Roseimaritima multifibrata: one gene and its partner. The protein of the gene in region 1 interacts with the protein of each later gene in a pairwise test. Links are inferred from orthologs where the notes say so. Each region holds a gene or a part of one and is shown on either strand. Other genes may lie near its edges. The genes, in order: dnaX and dnaE.

Region 1 (8,227 bases):
GCGATCACCGACCATTCGCAGCGGGTTGCGATGGCAGGGGGATTGGATCCCGATCGCCTGCGAGCGCAGTGGAAACTGATCGAACAGATCCGTCCGGAATATGAGGGCCGCCTACAAATCCTGAAGGGAATTGAATGTGATATTCTCGAAGACGGACGGATGGATTTGCCCGATGATTGTTTGGCGGAAGGGGACTGGATTATCGCCAGTATCCATTACGGCCAGAAACAACCGAGAGAACAGATCACCGACCGAATTCTTGGAGCCCTGGCTCATCCCTCCGTCAATATCATCGCTCATCCGACGGGCCGCCTGATCAATCGTCGACCACCCTACGACGTCGACATGGAAGCCGTCATTCAGGCCGCCGCCGATCATGGCAAAATGCTGGAACTGAATGCCAATCCGGCACGGTTAGATCTGAATGAAGTGCACTTAGCTGCCGCTCGCCGAGCCGGTGTTCCGATCGTCATCAGCACCGACGCGCACAGTATCGATGGGCTGGATGTGATGCAGTACGGAGTCTTGCAAGGCAGGCGTGGCGGATTGGCGGCGAACGACGTCGCCAATACTCGCCCTTGGGATGATTTTAAAGCAAGCTACCTGTCGCCCCAAACAAGCTAAGCTGAGGTGGTGCCGGTTTTGGGGGCCACCAGGAAGCTAAAAATTTGGTATGACTATCAACCACAAGCTCCTGGGGATCATGGATGGCCAAGAAAGCAAAAACGCGACGGGTTTACGATGAAGACTTTAAGCGAGAGGCAGTTCAAATGCTCCTCGATGGGCACTCCGCAAAGTCGGTGGCAGAACGTCTGGGCATTACCTGCCCAACCATCGTCCGTCGGTGGAAACAGCAGCAGTTGACAGCCGCAGGCCCGGTGGCCGACGCGATGGATGATCGGGTCAAAGAGCTGGAGAATCAGTTGCGTCGCGTCGAGCGGGAGCGCGACGTCTTAAAAAAAGCGTTAATCATTTTCGGCCGCAACGAGTAGCCGAAATCTATCCCGCTGCCGCGTCGATTGTCCAGCTGCAGATAGCATCCGAGCGAGAGGTCTGTGATTTCCTATCGCTCAATCGGTCTTCCTTTCAAGCCTGGCAGCGTTCCGGAGGCTCGGAGCGCGATGAGTCTGATGCCGCGTTACTGCCGATCGTCACTGCGGTCTTCCGAAAGCATAAACGCCGCTATGGCAGCCGTCGAATCGTTGAGGAACTGAAGACAATGGACATTCATTGCGGCCGTCGCAGAGTGTCAAAACTCATGGAAGATGCAGGACTTCGCGCGATTCAGCCGAAATCGTTTAAGCCGCGAACCACCGAAAGTCGACATCGGCTTGGGTACAGTCCTAACCTTTTGCTGGATCTGCTAGAACCGACCACCTTTGGTCAACTTTGGGTAGGCGACATTACGTACATTCCCGTCGATGGTATTGGTTTTGGATATCTTGCCACGCTGATGGATCGCTATTCACGCCGGATTGTTGGATGGGATTTCCGCGATGACATGACTGAACAACTCGCTGTGACAGCTCTTCAGCGATCGATTCGAGCTGTGCAGCCTTCGGCAGGATTGATTCACCACACTGACCGTGGTGGCCAATATGCAGGAAAGCGGTATCGTGGAATTCTCTCTCGTGCATCAATGCGACAGAGCATGAGTCGTGCGGGCGACTGCTACGACAATGCATTTATGGAATCATGCTTCGGAACTCTCAAGACTGAAATGGGTATGGCCGAATACCTGAGTATGGCGATCGCAAAACGCGAGTTGACTGAGTACATCCAGTACTACAACACCGATCGCCGACATTCATCTCTCGGCTACCTCACGCCGACACAGTACGAAGCCGCCGCATGAGCGGCGCAAGCTTCCCGGTGGCCCCCAAAACCGGCACCACCTCAAGCCGCCACCGTGGTAGCTACGCTCGCCAGAGCCTGTCGTGGGTCTGGGCGAACGTAGGGCGTTGGCAAGGCAGTTGGTCAGCCACGAAAACTTACTGGCCGGGCTTCGGCATCATCGAACCGACCATCTGCTGGACCGATTCGATCACTTGGTCAAACTGCTCTTGGGTTTGGGCGGCTGCCAGTTGTTGAACAGGAGCCCCCACCACCATCAGTCCCATGTTGATCTGAGCCATTTGCTGCTGACCTTCTGGTGTCTTCAGTTTTTCAGCCGTCGCTTGAGCTTCGGCGATCGATTCTTTCCAGTTGGCCGCCATGTCGGCGGGGACCCAGCGGTTTTCAACCTTGGTGAAAGCCTGTTCGGTCACCTTTTCACCTGCGGTGATTTGGACCATCGCTTCGTTGTCGGTTTCTGAAAGGACGACCACTTTAGGGACGTCTGCCATCCCGGTGAATGGAGTCCCCTGCAGATCACCGGCGGACGTCGACAGTTTCTGGAAGGCCGAGCGGATATCGCTAAAATCTTCAGCCAGGAGAGTGGAAGTATCGAATTCCAGCATGGCTTGACGGTCGGTCAAAGGGCTGCTGGAGATCGCCAACAGCAGATCGCCTGACGCGGCGAGTGTCTGGTTGGTTTTGGGGTCTGCGGGCAAGATTGCTTGAAGCGTCGGATTGTTCATCATCAGTTCCTGCTTGGTTTGCAGGATCGTCCCCAGTTGCTGGATCAAATTTTTGATCCCGTTCCAGGTGTTCGCATTTACTGCCGCGACTTGAAGGCGGACCGTGGCGGCGACATCCTGCTGATAGGTCGGTGGCATGCTGTCCCATAGCGTGACCAGATCGAAATCGGCGGCCGCTTGGCTAACGACCTGAGCGGTTTCGGCAGCGGTTGGGTTTGGCCCCAGTTTTGATTGGGCGGCGGTTGCATTTCCGGCGGGCTTCGTCGCTCCATTTGCGGTTCCAGGATTTGCTGGAGCCATTTTAGCTTGGTTCTGTTTCGCCAGGGCCGCGCTAGCTGCATCCAGCCGGTTCAGTGGAACGGACAGGAGTTTGCCTTCCGGAGTGCGAATATGGACGACTCCGTTTTCAAGGCTCTCAAACGTCCCTTCAACGCGGTACTTGCCCGTGCTGTCGGTCCAGGTATCCGCAAACGCGAGGGGCGCGCAGAGCATCAAGCCAAAGGCAAGCAGGAACGCGGGGCGGCGGTAGGAAAGGTTGTGCATCGTGAATCTCGGGCAGGCTCGGGAAAGGAGGGCGGGTATCAGCGTTACTTTTTCACCAAAGACCAATCGCGTCGCTGACGACTACTGGGGATTCCCATTTTTTTACGGTATTTGGTGACGGTTCGGCGAGCAACGGTCATGCCCGCTTTCCCCAATTCTTCGACTAGATCTTCATCGCTTAGTGGTTTGCTTTTGTCTTCTTTGTCGATGACGGTTTGCAGTTTCAGGCGGATCGTATCCCAGGCAACATCTTCGCCATCTTCGTTTTGGGTCCCGCCGACGAAAAACCGTTTCATCGGCAAGATGCCCCTGGGCGTCTGCACCCATTTATCGTCGACCGCTCGGCTGACGGTGGTCACGTGCACCCCGACCTTGTCGGCGATCTGCTGCATTTTCAGCGGTTCAATCGCTTCGGGGCCTTCATCGAGGAATCGTTTTTGGTGTTCGACGATCGCTTCGGCGACTTTCGTCAAGGTGCTACGACGTTGTTCGATCGAATCGATCAACCATTGGGCTCCGTTGATTTTCTTTTTGATGAATTCTCGTTCTTCATCGGTGCTGGTTGGGTCTTGCAGGCGTTTTCGGTAGTATTCGCTGATGTACAACTGAGGGACGCGGTCATCATCCAAGCGGACTTTGTATTTCCCGTCTTCGTCCTGTTCAACGATGACGTCGGGAGTGACGTTGGGAACGTAGGTTTTGGTGAAGGCGTTTCCCGGTTTCGGGTTCAGTTTGTGCATCGTCTCCCTGGCGGCCTGGATGGCGTCGATCGTCAACCCTGATTTCCGCTGGATGATCGGCATTCGGTTTTCGGCCAAATCCTGAAGATGCCCGCTGATCAGCGTTTTCATCTCTTCGTAGTACGGCAGGTCCGGCGTCAGTTGTAGGAGCAAGCACTCACGCAGGTCGCGGGCAGCGATACCGTTTGGTTCTAGGGACTGCACAACCGCCAACGCTTCCTGAGCCAGTTCCAGGTCTTCTTTGGTGTGGTTGGCTGGCAGCAAGTCATTGAGGGGCATTCTTAAATAGCCACCGTCGCGTGCATCAAGCGTGCTGATGATTCGCTCGGCCATCTGTTCGACGCGATCATCGATGTCCATTTCCGCCAGTTGATGCAGGAGGAAATCATTTAGCGATTCGGGACGCATTTCTGCGTTCGCCATCAGGTCATGGCGGCGATCGCCTTCTTCCTGGATGCGGTTGCTGGACCGTCGAAACGAATCGTCAAAAGTGTTCGGCAGTTCGCCGTCCATGTTCAGCAAACGTTCGAAATCATCTTTGTTGTCGTGGTCGTTATCGACGACCAGTTCTTTTTCCGATTCGGCACGAGTGTCGGCGGAGGGTTCGTTGGAATCGTCGCTCTCGTCCGGAGCCAACGGATCGCTCTCCTGGATTTCAAGCAGAGGATTCTCGTTGATTTCTTGCTCGATTCGCTCCTGCAAAGCAAGCGTCGGGAGCTGCAGGATTTCCATTGACTGGATCATCCGCGGGGCAATCTTCTGAACTTGCAGTTGCCGGGCTTCTAGCCCCATCGACATGCGCATCAGAGTGGACTCCAGTTAAATATTGTGAACACCAATGCCCTTGCGGAAGATTCTAAAGCGATTCGTCCGAGGGCAGAAAAGTGAGGCAAGCGAACTACAGTTTTTGGCGTCCCGTGAGGGCGTCGGCCAAGATTTCTTTGTTGGCATATTCGAGGATACTGCCCGAAGTGATGCCGCGAGCCAGTCGAGTCACCTCGACGGGATACTCGCTTAACAGATTGGAGATAAACAGAGACGTTCCATCTCCCTCCAGGGTCGGATTCGTCGCCATGATCACTTCGTTGAAATTTCCTGTCCGAACGCGATCGATTAGCGGATCGATTGTCAGTTGGTCAGGGCCAATTCCATCCAGTGGAGCGATCCGGCCCAAGAGTACATGATACAGACCTTGATAGACGCCTGCCTGTTCCAGGGACATTAAATCGCGAGGCTGTTCCACAATGCACAACCTGGATTTATCGCGATTCGGGTTGCGACAGATCTCGCAGGCTGGCCCCTCCGATAAATTAAAACAGGTTTCGCAGTAGCGAACGTTCTCACGAACATTGGTGATCGAAGCGGCCAATGCCAAAGCTTCGGATTTGGGGACGCGGAGCAAGTGATAGGCCAGCCTTTCGGCCGATTTGCGACCGATTCCAGGTAACCTTCCAAGTTGGTCGACCAGTTCGACAACGGCTCCCGATTCTTGGGAAAACACAGCCTATTGCCCACCCGTCAAAGAGGCGAGTGCACCATCGAGACCCGGCAACCCATCCAGTTTCAAGCCGGCCGCCACTTCCTGCATCGCAGCGGCATATCGCTGCTTTCCAATCATGTGGCCTTCGCTGGCCGCCGCTTTCACCGCTTCTTGCAATACGCCACTCTCGTGCGCTTGACCATCGAAATCGATCGATACCATCTCGCCGATCCCGTTGAACTGAGCCACGACGATCCCTTGGTCGATTTCGACCTCAAAGCGTTCCTCCTGCAGTCGAGCGGTCATCTCGGTGATCGCTTGTGGCAATTTTTGCAAATTGCCCATCATGGCTGCCAGATTTCCAAACTTAAACATCGACGTCCTTATGGGGTACCGAGCTGCAACTAAGAGGGGCGCGGGTCGTCGACCCGAACGACTTCTAAATCAAACAATTCCATGCACTTCTTGACATATGGGTCCGTCTGCAGTCCCCGGTGTCTCTGCTTACGCTCCGCCGATGTACTGACCGGTTGAGCTCGCGGCTGGGAAACCACATTTTTGTCGAAGCCTGATTCTATCAGCACATGGCGTGCCGCGACGACTGCTAAAGCCTCTTCTAGCTTACTTTTTTGTTCTGGTTTGTCGCAACGGGATTTCGTCAGTTTCAAATCGGCTGGAAAAAGGACCCGGATTCGGCCCTCTTCGACCAGTTCCACCTTGCTGTATTGGCGCGCAAGGTCCGCCGTCAGATCGTCCAGCCTTTCAATTGAACGCTTCCAGAGCACCAAGACTCCTGCGGGGGTCCATTCCGGGGGAGGATAGGACGTGGGCAGCTCTTTGGGGGGCGATGGTGCTTTCGGCGTCTCGCTGGCGGTCGCTGCGGCGGGAGCTGGCGTAGCGGCCGGTTCCACACGGGGTGGAGGTGGTTTGGAGGTTCCAATTGTCTGAGGCGTCGCGCCGACCGGTTCCGAAACGTCCGCGGGCCCAAGATTTTCGATGGAAGGAGGGGGCGGTGCAGAGAGGGCTGCCGGCGGAGTGGTGGGGGCCGGCGGAGTCGTGGGCGGTGCCTGGGTAGCGGCAATCGCAGGTGCGGTTGCCGGAGTTGCAACTGCGGTTTGCGCTGGAGCAGTTTGCGCCGCTGCGGTTTCTGCTGGAGCGGTGCTCTCTGGCTGAGCCTGCGGTTCCTTCGGGATTTCCGCTTGCTGCGATAGCTCTGGAACCGAAGCTGGTGCATCTGCCGCGGCTGGCTGAGCGGTGGCGGGAGTGCTGGCCGCCGGAGCGGCTGCTAGCGGTTCAGACTTTTTTTTTTCGCCTGTCGCAGAAATGCGGGCAGGCGTGCTCTGTTTCACACCCGCCATCAAATCCGCCATCCGCTGCAGGTCGGGGAGCTGACAGATCTGGATCAAAGCGATTTCAAGCAGCACTCGCCCGTGAACGCTTTGTCGAATCCGAACCAATGTCTGATCCAGCAGGGAAACGACAGCGAGGATGGTCGCCACGCCCCACGAGGAACCTCGTTTTTTCAGTTCATCGTGCATCGATTCGCTGCAGAACCGGAGCATTGCGGGCTCGCAGCCCACCGTGGCGATCAACAGGTCGCGGAAGTGTCCGAGTAACTGTTCCCCCAGTTGGCCTGCGTCGACTCCGGCCTGAGTCGCCAAGTCGGCTTGTTCAATCGCCGATTTTGCATCGCGTTCGATGAGGGCGGTCGTCAGGTCGTGCAATCGCTGGTCATCGGCCGTCCCCAGCATGCTGTGGACGGTTTCGACGGTCAGCTTGCCAGAACTGAAGCTTAACACTTGCTCCAGCAGTGACTGGCTGTCTCGCATCGATCCTGCGGCGCGGCGCGACAGCAAGCGGAGAGCTTCGTCATCCGCTTCCGCTTTTTCGGAATCGATGATTTCTCTCAGCCGGCCCATGATCTCGTCGGCATGGACCGGAGCAAAATCGAATCGCTGGCAGCGGCTCAGGACGGTGATCGGGATTTTTTCCGGATCGGTCGTGCAGAAAATGAATTTGACGTGTTCGGGAGGCTCTTCAAGCGTTTTCAGCAGCGCGTTAAACGCCGCTGTCGTCAGCATGTGAACTTCGTCGATAATGTAGATTTTGTAGCGAGCACGGCTGGGGCGGACTCCAACCCCGGCTCTTAGCGAGCGGATTTCATCGATTCCGCGATTGCTGGCTCCGTCGATTTCCAGCACATCGATATCTTCGCCTGCGTCGATTGCCTGGGAGATGTCGCTATCGTTGTCTGGAGTGGCTGTCGGCCCTTCGGGAGCGTTCAGTGCCTTAGCGAAAATCCGAGCGGTGCTGGTTTTTCCGACCCCGCGAGCCCCCGTGAACAGGTAGGCATGTCCGACACGATTGGTTTCAATCGCATTTTTTAGAGCTTGTCCGACGTGACCTTGGCCAACCAGCTCGCCAAAACTTTTGGGCCGGTAACGTCGTGCAACCACGACGTATTTATCAGAATTGGGGTCACTTTGCAGATCGGAATCGGCCATTGGATTTGCTGTCGAAATGCGGACTGCGAAAAAGAAAATTGCCTGCCGGAGGCGACCCCCACACAAAGGTACCCCGCTTATGGCTGCTCCAGTTAAGGCCTGACCAGGTTCACGGTTCCCCATCGCAAGGGCCGCCACCGCCAGGCAATTCAAGCCGAACCCAATCCAAAGGTTGGTCGTTCAGTCTTACGCCGCGCTGTAGGTGACTCGCTTCTGCTGCTTATGCGGCATCGCTTTGCCACACACCAACAGGCTTGATTCTGTACCCGATCCGCCTGGATGTCAAAGGGGGAGGCCCACCTCTTCAGCGACCGAAGTCGCACCAATCGATCGCGAGCCCGCAATTATTAAGGGAAAGGATAGTGAACGGACAATCGGTGG
Region 2 (9,429 bases), 4.7 Mb from region 1 along the record:
GAGATATCACGGTTCTCGAAACCCGTACCGCTGCCGCCGACCATCCGCTTCGGATTTCCTGTCCCGAATCGGATTACTTAAAGTGCTTCATTTGTGAAGTCCAGTAGCATAGACTGATAGGCACCTTGTGGAAGACCGTTGATTGTCGGCCAAGCAGTGGCCACAATTAAGGCATGGTTGATTGTCCGTTCGAATGCGGGCGGGTGTGCCTACCCCTTTCCTGAGACCTGCTAGATGAGCCTTGCATGTCAGAGATCACGATTACGATTCTTCATGGTGCCGACCGGGGCAAGGTCTACCGCGAATTGACAGTCCCGATGACGATTGGGCGTGAGGAAGGTAATTCCATCCAGCTAAACGATGAACGGGTAAGCCGTTGTCATCTGAAAGTTCAGCGGGACAATGACCGCTTGGTCCTGACCGATTTGGATAGCACCAATGGGACCAAGGTAAATGGCCAGGAAACCCATCTGCGGATTTTGCGGTATGGGGATCTGATTGCGGTTGGCCGCAGTTTGATGTTGATCGGCAGCGACGAACAGATCGCTCAGCGAATGGCTCGACTGAATGCCAAGAGTGGAGACGGGGATTCATCGGTCAGTCGAGAATCGGCTTCTTATGATGGTTCGATGGGGTTTGATGTTGGGGATGGTACGCCGCCCCAGTTGGCTGGATTGTTGGGGTTGATTGAGCCCCCTGAAATTCCAGACCGCATGTCAGCCGGGCAAGCCGCTCAATTTTGTGAAATCCTCGAATACCTGCAGGCTCGCCTGCAGAAACTGATTGAATCGGCCGAAATCGATGATGCAACGCAACAGGTTCAGGTCAATTATTCGACTTGGCAGCGATTGTTGGACCTCCAGGCTCGCTTGGCGACTTTGGTTCGCAGCGTGGCCAATCCATAGGGGGCATCGCAGCACAGTAGCGGGCAAACTGATTAGCCTTTTACGATTTCTCTCGAAGCGGCGATCAGGGCCCATTCATGGATGATTGTCATTCGATTCTTGCGGAGGCGATTTCGCTGGTCGATCCGCCCGCCTGTTTGGTCGTGGATGGTAAAATCCTTGTGGCCAACGCCCCTTTGCAGGCTTTGCTGGGACCGATCGACCACTTGGATGATCTTGTTGCCGCTGCGGATCGGGCGACCGTCCGTCAAATATTAGAAGCGGCCGCTCGGGTCCCGTCGCAGCGTGTTGCCGGTGACGTGCGTCTGCTGCAAGAGAACGAATGGAAAGAAATTCGCGCTCGCCAAGTCGTGCTACAGGACCGGCCGATGATCCTTGTCGAATTCGTGCAAGAGAGCGAATCGTTAGAATCGTTGGCCGGGGGGATTGCCCATGATTTTAACAACGTTCTTTCACCGATCCTGATCCTTAGTAATCTGATCTTGGCGCAGAAAAGTCTTTGTGGGGACGTTCGGCAATGGACGCAGGAGATCGCACAAGCAACGGGGCAGGCTGCCGGACTGGTCCGTACGTTGCTGCGGAGGACAAAGCAGCAAGAAGAAGACATTGGATCCGGTTCCACGCTGGAGACCGTTGTGGACGAGAAAGAGATGTCGCTTGTTGGGCACCGCGTGTTGGTTGTCGAAGATGACGAACTGGGATGTCGCGTTTTGGTGCTGGGGCTGGAGATGTCGGGGATGGTCGTGACCGCCTGTTCGAACGGGGCGCAGGCGATCAAACGTTTTCGGGAAAATCCATCGCTGTTCGACGTGGTGGTTTCCGATTTGATGATGCCGGAATTAACCGGGGACATCCTGGCGACACAGATTAAGGAAATTCGGCCCGAAATTCCTTTTGTGATGCTGAGTGGGTATGGGCAGTGGGGCGCGGAATTAGCGGCGGTCGACGCCTGGTTGTGCAAGCCGGCGCCGGTTGGCAATCTTGTCTCCGTGATCCGTTCCATGTTGTAGTAGGGGCGGAGCTGTTGAAGCGAGCGGGCTGTTGTGACGATCAAGTAGTTATCACAATGAATCACCGCCCGCTAGTTTTCTTATCGTTGTACTTAGGATCGAGCTGATGGATACCAGACCCTTCGTTCACCTTCATTGTCACAGCCACTACAGCCTGCTGGATGGAGCGGGCGATATCGGCAAGTTGATCGGTCGCTGTAAAGACCACGGGATGAATGCGCTGGCATTGACCGACCATGGGAACTTGCATGGTGCGTTGGAATTCTATCGGAAAGCAAAATCGGCGCAGATCAATCCGATCGTTGGTTACGAAGCCTATATCGCGCCCGGCAGTCGATTTGACAAAGGGGGAGCGGGGAGCAGTAAAGATGCAAGCTACCACCTGACCCTGTTGGCCAAAAACCGAACCGGTTTTAAGAATTTGGTCAAGTTGGCTTCGGCTGCCAGTTTGGAAGGATTTTATTTCAAGCCGCGAATCGACAAGGAAATCCTGAAAGCGCACAGCGAAGGGATCATCTGCCTGTCGGGGTGCGTCAGCAGTGAATTTAGTCGAGCGGTCTTGAAGGGGACCGATACCGCAGATGCGGTCGACGAAGCGAGAAACATCGCCGCCTGGTTCCAGAAAGTTTTCCCCGATCGATATTACATCGAGGTCATGAACAACGGGGTCGACATCCAGCGAATGCAGCTGGAAGGGGCCGTTGATATCGCTAAGCAGATGGGGTTGCCAGTTGTCACTACCAGCGACACGCACTACGTCGATCCCGAGGATGCGGAAGCACAGGATGTGATGTTATGCATCAATACCGGGCGATTCCGCACAGACCAGTCGCGGATGAAAATGGATGGGAATCAATATTTCCTCCGTAGCCCCGAACAGATGTATGAAAAATTTCCGGGCTTGGAAGATGCCGTCGCGCGCAGTCAAGAGATCGCTGACAGCGTTGATATCGACCTGGAACTGGGCAAGCACTTCTTCCCGAAATTTGAATGCCCGGATGAATTGACGCCGATCGAGTACCTCCGGCAATTATGCATCAAGGGGCTGAAGGATCGGTACCAAGGGAACGAAGAACGGCTGGTCGATGGCGAATTGACGGAAGTGGTGGTTGCTCGACTGGAGCGTGAATTAGGCGTTATTGAAAAACTGGGTTTCCCAACCTACTTCTTGATCAACTTTGACTTTGTCCATCATGCTCGCTCGCTGGGGATTTGGGCGACGGCTCGTGGTAGTGGTGTGGGGGCAATCGTCTGCTATGCGTTGTATCTCTCGCACGTCTGTCCGCTGGAATATGACTTGCTGTTTGAGCGATTTCTCGATGAAAGCCGGCTAGAGCCGCCCGATATCGATATCGACTTTGAAAAAGAACGGCGTGTCGAGATCATCCAGTACGTGAAGGAGCGGTACGGGAACGACAACGTTTGCCAGATCGGTACCTTTGGGACGCTGGCGGCAAGGGCTGCGATCAAAGACGTCGGGCGTGCCCTCGGGATTCCCTTGATGCGCGTCAATCAGGTTACCGAAATGGTCCCTGATGAACTGAAGATCACGATCAGCAAGGCATTGGAAAAGAGTGATGATCTAAGGCTGACGTACGAGAACGATGCCGAGATCCGCGAAATGCTGGATCTGGCGATGCGAATCGAAGGCCTGGCTCGAAATGTGGGGACACACGCTGCGGCGGTGGTGATCGCCGACCGCCCGCTAACCGAATTTGTGCCGCTGGGCCGAGTTCCGGGGAAGCAGGATGTGATCACCCAGTGGGCGATGAAAGATGTCGAAGCGGCCGGTCTGCTAAAGATGGACTTTCTGGGGCTGCGGAACTTGACGATGCTCTCCCGAGCCGTCGCGTTTGTCAAACAGACCACCGGGGAGACGATCGATCCGCTGAAGTTTCCTCTGAAGGATAAGGCGACCTATCAGTTGCTGCAGCGCGGGGAAACTAAAGGGGTCTTCCAGTTGGAATCGGGCGGGATCCGTGACCTCCTGCAGCGAATGAAGCCCGACAGTTTCCACGACATTATTGCGACCGCGGCACTCTATCGACCGGGACCACTGGAAGGTGGGATGGTCGATATGTATGTCGATATTAAGCACGGTCGCTTGCAGCCGGAATACAAGCATCCGGTGCTGGAAGAAATCCTTGCCGAGACCAACTCGGTTATGGTTTACCAAGAACAGGTGATGCGGATTTTGAACCGGCTGGGAGGAATCCCGCTGGCCAGTGCATACACTTGTATTAAGGCGATTAGTAAAAAGAACGAAGATCTGATCAATGAAAACCGCGATAAATTCATCAGCGGTTCCGTTGAATCGGGGTTGGCAGAAAAAGATGCCGTAGAAATCTGGAGTTTGATTCAGAAGTTTGCCGGTTACGGTTTCAATAAATCGCACAGTACCGCATACGCATTGATCGCCTTCCAGACGGCTTATCTGAAGGCACACTATCCTGTCGAATTCATGGCCTCGCTGCTGGCCAGTGATATCTCGTCACGAAACTTCAAACGCAAAGACCCGATGGTCGAGCATATGGAGGATTGTGAGCGGATGGGCATTGAAGTGGTGAACCCCGATGTCAATCACAGCGACGCCGATTTCTCAGTCAATGATGGCAAAATCTATTTTGCCTTGTCCGCCATCAAAGGTTGCGGTGGATCGACCGGTGTCGCGATCGAAACCGAACGGAAGAAGAACGGTCCCTTTAAGGACATCTTTGATTTTTGTGAACGGGTCGATCCTGGCGCCTGTAATAAATCGGCGATTGAAACCCTGATCAAAGCGGGGGCGATGGATAGCTTTGGAGCCAAACGAAGTCAGTTGGTAGCCGTCATGGAACGGGCTATGCAAAGTGGAGCTGCAGCCCTCGCAGACAAAAAAAGTGGTCAAGCAAGTTTGTTCGGCGATTTCGAAGAGGAAGAAGATGCACCGACCGCCGCTGATACGTTGCCCGACATGGAGGAAACACCGGAAAGGCAAAAGTTGATCAGTGAAAAGGAAGTGCTGGGTTTCTATCTGACCAGCCATCCGCTGGCAGAGTATGAACCCAAACTATCCGCTTTCCGTTCACACCAGACCGATCAACTAGGGCCGCTGAAGGATCGTGCTGAGGTCATGATCGGAGGGATGATCAGTTCCGTGAAGATCGCCCATACCAAAAATAGTAAACCAGGTTCTCCTTCCAAATACGTTAACTTTGATTTGGAAGATATGCAGGGTGCCATTCGCTGCATCATGTGGCCCAATGGTTATGCCGAGATGGGAGAAAAGGTTATCTCTGACTCGGTGGTGATGGTGCGAGGTGTCTGTGACAAGCGTGGCGGCGGCGATGACGTCAATTTAATTGTCAATGAATTGGTTCCAATCGATGAACTGGATGGCCGCTATACCCGTGGGATCCGGGTTCAGATCGACCAGGAAAAACATAGTGAAGAAATGCTGCCACAGATTCGCGAAATCATTCGCGGGTATCCAGGTAAGCAGGAGTTACTGTTCGCTGTAAAGGTGACCGATGGTCATGTCATTCACATGCGTAGCAAGAGCACTCAGCTGGAATTGACAAACGAACTGCGAGCCAGATTGGATGACCTGCTGGGGATCGGAGGCTACAAGATGCTGACGACTCGGCCGCAATTGTCCCAGGGCGGCGGGCCTAAGTGGAAGAAGTAGCGCGGGGGTGGTGGAGTTTGTTTTTGTGCTCCCTTTGTTGGGAGACACGGAGACACGGAGACACGGAGACACGGAGTGAAGGAGTGAAGGAGTGGCGGAGTGGCGGAGTGGCGGAGTGGCGGAGTGGCGGAGGTTGTTTTTTATCTTTGATAGATTGGTAGGAAACCTCGGTCTAGCTGCAACATGATTAAGTTGCAGGCGGTCACGTAGACCGGATGGATTTGCCCCTCCCAGTATCCGTCGGGGCGTTGGTCCGAGACAATTCGGTCGTACAGCTGGTCGCGAAATTTCAGCCAAAGGTCGTCGCCTTGGCGGTAGACGACTTGGCTGTAGTAGAGGTAGGTGTAGTGCCAGTGACCGAATGCCCCTGCAGTATCATTGATGTTGTGCAGGTTGTCTTTTGAGTACTTCAGCATGTCGGGAATGTGTTCGCTGGCATCGTCCCCGGCGTTGTAGAGGGCGGCCAGAGCGGCTGCCGTAATCGCCGGCCGACTGCTTCCCGTTTGACGACTGCTGTAGCTGATTCCGCCGTCGGGGTTCTTGCAGACGTAGATGTACTCTTTGGCCTGTTCGATGATTTTGGCAGGGACCGCGATTCCGGCGTTGCGGCAGCCGCGAAGGCCTTGCACTTGCGTGATCGTGGTCGATCCCTCATCGAAGTTATTTCCTTCACGAGCGGAGACGTAGCCCCAGCCACCCGCGGGGGTTTGGGCGTTGCCGCTGAATTCGACCGCTCGACTGAGCACATCGACCAGTTCATCGCGACGTTCAATCAGCCCTTCTTCCCCTAGGACTTGGGAAAGAAACAGCATTGCGAATCCGTGCCCGTAGGTGTACCGGCTATCGGTTTGAGGGTCTCCGATCAGTCCGTTGGAGCGTGATTTGCTGATCAGGTAATCGGTCGCGCGGGCCAGTTCTCGCGCGTAGGGGCCCTGGGTCGTGGTCGATCCGCTGGCAATCATTGCGGTCCCGGCGAGGGCTGCCATCGCCGTGGGGTAGACCTGCACGTTCCACTGGCCGCGAGAGGATTGGGTTTTTCGCAACCACTCCAGCCCCTTGGTCGTCGATTCGGTCCACCGCGGATTTCGAGCCGCCGCGAATAACGAAGTCGGTTGGCTGCTGCCAAGCGTGACCGCTGCGGCGCCTCCCCACAACGCTTTGCGTAGAAGGTCGCGGCGGGTGGTCGCAGCTGATAGGGCGAGCTGGTCTGTCATTGCCATCGATCCTGGGCGTTGGGAATGTCGATAATAGGGAAGGCCGGCGGAGCGTGAATTCCCTCGTCTATTGTGGCAGTCGGAGGCTACGGGGACTAGGTCGATTTTAGCCGATCGTGACGTGCAACCCGCGTTTTTGCTGGCATTTCGGGCAGAAAAAAGTGGCTCGCTGTGCTTGCACGATGCGGCGAATGGAACCGTCGGTGCAGCGAAAACAGGGATGATTTTCGCGGTCGTAGACCTGGTGGTGGTTTTGGTAGCCCCCTTCATGATTGAGGGCGTTGCGGTAGGTCCCGTCGGCTAGCGTTGACCCTTCGTATTGAATCGCTTTTTCTAATACCTGACGGATCGCCGAATCGATCCGTTGCCATTGTTTCTTGGTCAGATTAAGGCATTTGGTCCGCGGGTCGATTCCTGCGAGATGGAGGATTTCGGCGGCATACAAATTTCCGATTCCTGCGACCGCTTTTTGATCGAGGAGGGCGACCTTGATCGCTCGTTGGCTGGTTTGCAGTTTTTCACGTAGCTGTTCCCAGGTGATCGACAGCGCATCGATGCCCAGCCGATCCGTGCCAAGATGGCTTTTCAGGCCTGCTGCGTCATACCACCGAAACGTCCCCAGGCCGCGTCGATCCCAGAAAAGCAGCTGGTCGTGTAGAGGGCCCTCCAGTTCAATTTGGATTCGCAGGTGTGTTTGGTTGGGAGGATCGGCCACCAGGACCAGGCCGGTCATTCGCGGTTCGATCACGATCGCGGCTTGATCATCCAATTCCAACAAGATGCGTTTGCCCCGGCGGCCGATGCTCTGGATCGTCCGGCCTTGGACGCGGCGGTTAAGGGCATCCATGCGGGGGGAGACGGCGATCGGTCGCAGTTCGCACGGGGTACGGCGGACCGAGAGGATCCGATGTCCGCAGATCCCCGCGACACCGCGTCGCATTGTTTCGACTTCGGGTAATTCTGGCATGATCGTTGCATTCTACCATGAAGGGCGATTTGGACAGCTCTTGCGACGTTGACTTTCTGTCACGAGTCCCCACAATCGATGGACTGACCATTTATTTCATTGGAATCTAGTATGACGACCCCTCCTGATTCTCCTGCCTCCGCACAGGTTCCTGACGCTCAAGGCCGCTTTGGTGATTTTGGCGGGCGTTTTGTGCCCGAAACGCTGACGTGTGCGCTCGATCAATTGGCTGAAGAGTACGAAAAAGCCAAAAAAGATCCTCTATTTCAAGAGGAACTGAACGGGTTGCTGAAGACTTTCGTAGGCCGCCCAAGTCCTCTCTATCACGCTCGTCGCCTTAGTTCTGCCGTTGGTGGGGCTCAGATTTGGCTGAAACGTGAGGATCTGAACCACACGGGGGCTCATAAAATTAACAATACCCTCGGCCAGGCGTTGTTGACGCTGCGGATGGGAAAGACGCGAGTCATCGCGGAAACCGGGGCAGGGCAGCACGGCGTCGCCAGCGCGACGGCATGTGCCCATTTCGGTTTGCCATGTGTTGTCTACATGGGGGCCGAAGACGTTCGCCGGCAAAAACCAAACGTCTTTAGCATGCGGTTGTTGGGGGCTGAAATCCATCCCGTCGAAAGTGGCTCGCGGACATTACGCGATGCGGTAAACGAAGCGATGCGAGACTGGATGTCGTCGGTCGAATCGACTCATTACATCATTGGTAGCGTGATCGGCCCGCATCCGTTCCCGATGATGGTCCGTGATTTCCAGGCGGTTATCGGCCGCGAAACTCGCGAACAGTGCCTGGATAGTTTTGGCAGCCTGCCGGACTGCGTCGTCGCCTGTGTCGGTGGTGGCAGCAATGCCGCGGGAATGTTCTATCCCTTTGTCGAAGACGAAGGCGTTCGGATGGTGGGGGTTGAGGCCGGGGGCCGTGGTACAAAGCCGGGGGACCATGCCTCTCCGTTGACCTACGGAGCCCCGGGCGTTTTGCATGGTAGTTTCAGCTACGTCATGCAGGACGAAGATGGCCAGACCTGCGATGTGCATTCGATGAGTGCAGGACTGGATTACCCAGGCGTAGGCCCTGAGCACAGTTACTGGAAAGACACCGGGCGTGCGGATTACGTTCAATGTCAGGACACCGAAGCCCTTGATGCGTTTGATAAACTTGCCAAGAGCGAAGGGATCTTAGCCGCTTTGGAAACCAGTCACGCAACCGCCAAAGCGATGGAAATTGCCAAGTCGATGTCCTCGGACCAGCACTTGGTGATTTGTCTGTCAGGACGTGGAGACAAAGACGCAATGGAATTGGCTCGGCTGCGCGGCGAATCTTGGGAATAGATCATGACGACAAAACTAACTTGGTTATCGCACGGAAGCTGGTTGATCGAAGCGGGCGAAGAGCGGATCCTTTTAGATCCCTTTTTGACCGATAACCCAGCCGCAAAAATGGCCGCTGACGAATTGCAGAATATCTCGGTGATCCTGGTTTCGCATGGTCATTTTGATCATGTTGCCGATGTTGCTGCGATCGCAAATCGTTGCGGATCAAAGGTCGTGGCGAACTTTGAAATCGCGCAGTGGTTTCAAGCTAAGCATGGGGTCGAGAATGTCGAAATGATGAACACCGGAGGGAGGATTTCGTTGCCCTTTGGTTCCGTGCAACTGACGC

The links.
Region 2: the proteins of dnaX (region 1) and dnaE interact in binary tests that used the Escherichia coli proteins (3 or more experiments, as listed by UniProt). The link is inferred for Roseimaritima multifibrata from one-to-one orthologs.

The regions. Positions count from the first base shown.
Region 1 is NZ_CP036262.1:1,896,841-1,905,067, forward strand. The notes cover bases 5,297-8,227. They hold dnaX (DNA polymerase III subunit gamma/tau), read right to left. Parts: upstream 7,847-8,227; coding sequence 5,747-7,846; downstream 5,297-5,746. Other genes in these bases: recR (recombination mediator RecR), read right to left, coding at 5,297-5,363; FF011L_RS07000 (YbaB/EbfC family nucleoid-associated protein), read right to left, coding at 5,367-5,717. Outside these bases: DNA polymerase/3'-5' exonuclease PolX, read left to right, coding at 1-624; FF011L_RS26775 (transposase), read left to right, coding at 708-992; FF011L_RS06980 (IS3 family transposase), read left to right, coding at 998-1,855; FF011L_RS06985 (SHD1 domain-containing protein), read right to left, coding at 1,992-3,122; rpoN (RNA polymerase factor sigma-54), read right to left, coding at 3,167-4,666; more of recR, read right to left, coding at 4,761-5,296. UniProt on the Escherichia coli protein: Part of the beta sliding clamp loading complex, which hydrolyzes ATP to load the beta clamp onto primed DNA to form the DNA replication pre-initiation complex.
Region 2 is NZ_CP036262.1:6,605,456-6,614,884, reverse strand. What follows is about bases 1,650-5,782. They hold dnaE (DNA polymerase III subunit alpha), read left to right. Parts: upstream 1,650-2,021; coding sequence 2,022-5,582; downstream 5,583-5,782. Other genes in these bases: FF011L_RS23910 (prenyltransferase/squalene oxidase repeat-containing protein), read right to left, coding at 5,723-5,782; FF011L_RS23920 (ATP-binding response regulator), read left to right, coding at 1,650-1,915. Also shown: FF011L_RS23930 (class I SAM-dependent rRNA methyltransferase), read left to right, coding at 1-107; FF011L_RS23925 (FHA domain-containing protein), read left to right, coding at 246-905; more of FF011L_RS23920, read left to right, coding at 983-1,649; more of FF011L_RS23910, read right to left, coding at 5,783-6,796; mutM (bifunctional DNA-formamidopyrimidine glycosylase/DNA-(apurinic or apyrimidinic site) lyase), read right to left, coding at 6,903-7,763; trpB (tryptophan synthase subunit beta), read left to right, coding at 7,875-9,098; FF011L_RS23895 (metal-dependent hydrolase), read left to right, coding at 9,102-9,429. UniProt on the Escherichia coli protein: DNA polymerase III is a complex, multichain enzyme responsible for most of the replicative synthesis in bacteria. This DNA polymerase also exhibits 3' to 5' exonuclease activity. The alpha chain is the DNA polymerase catalytic subunit.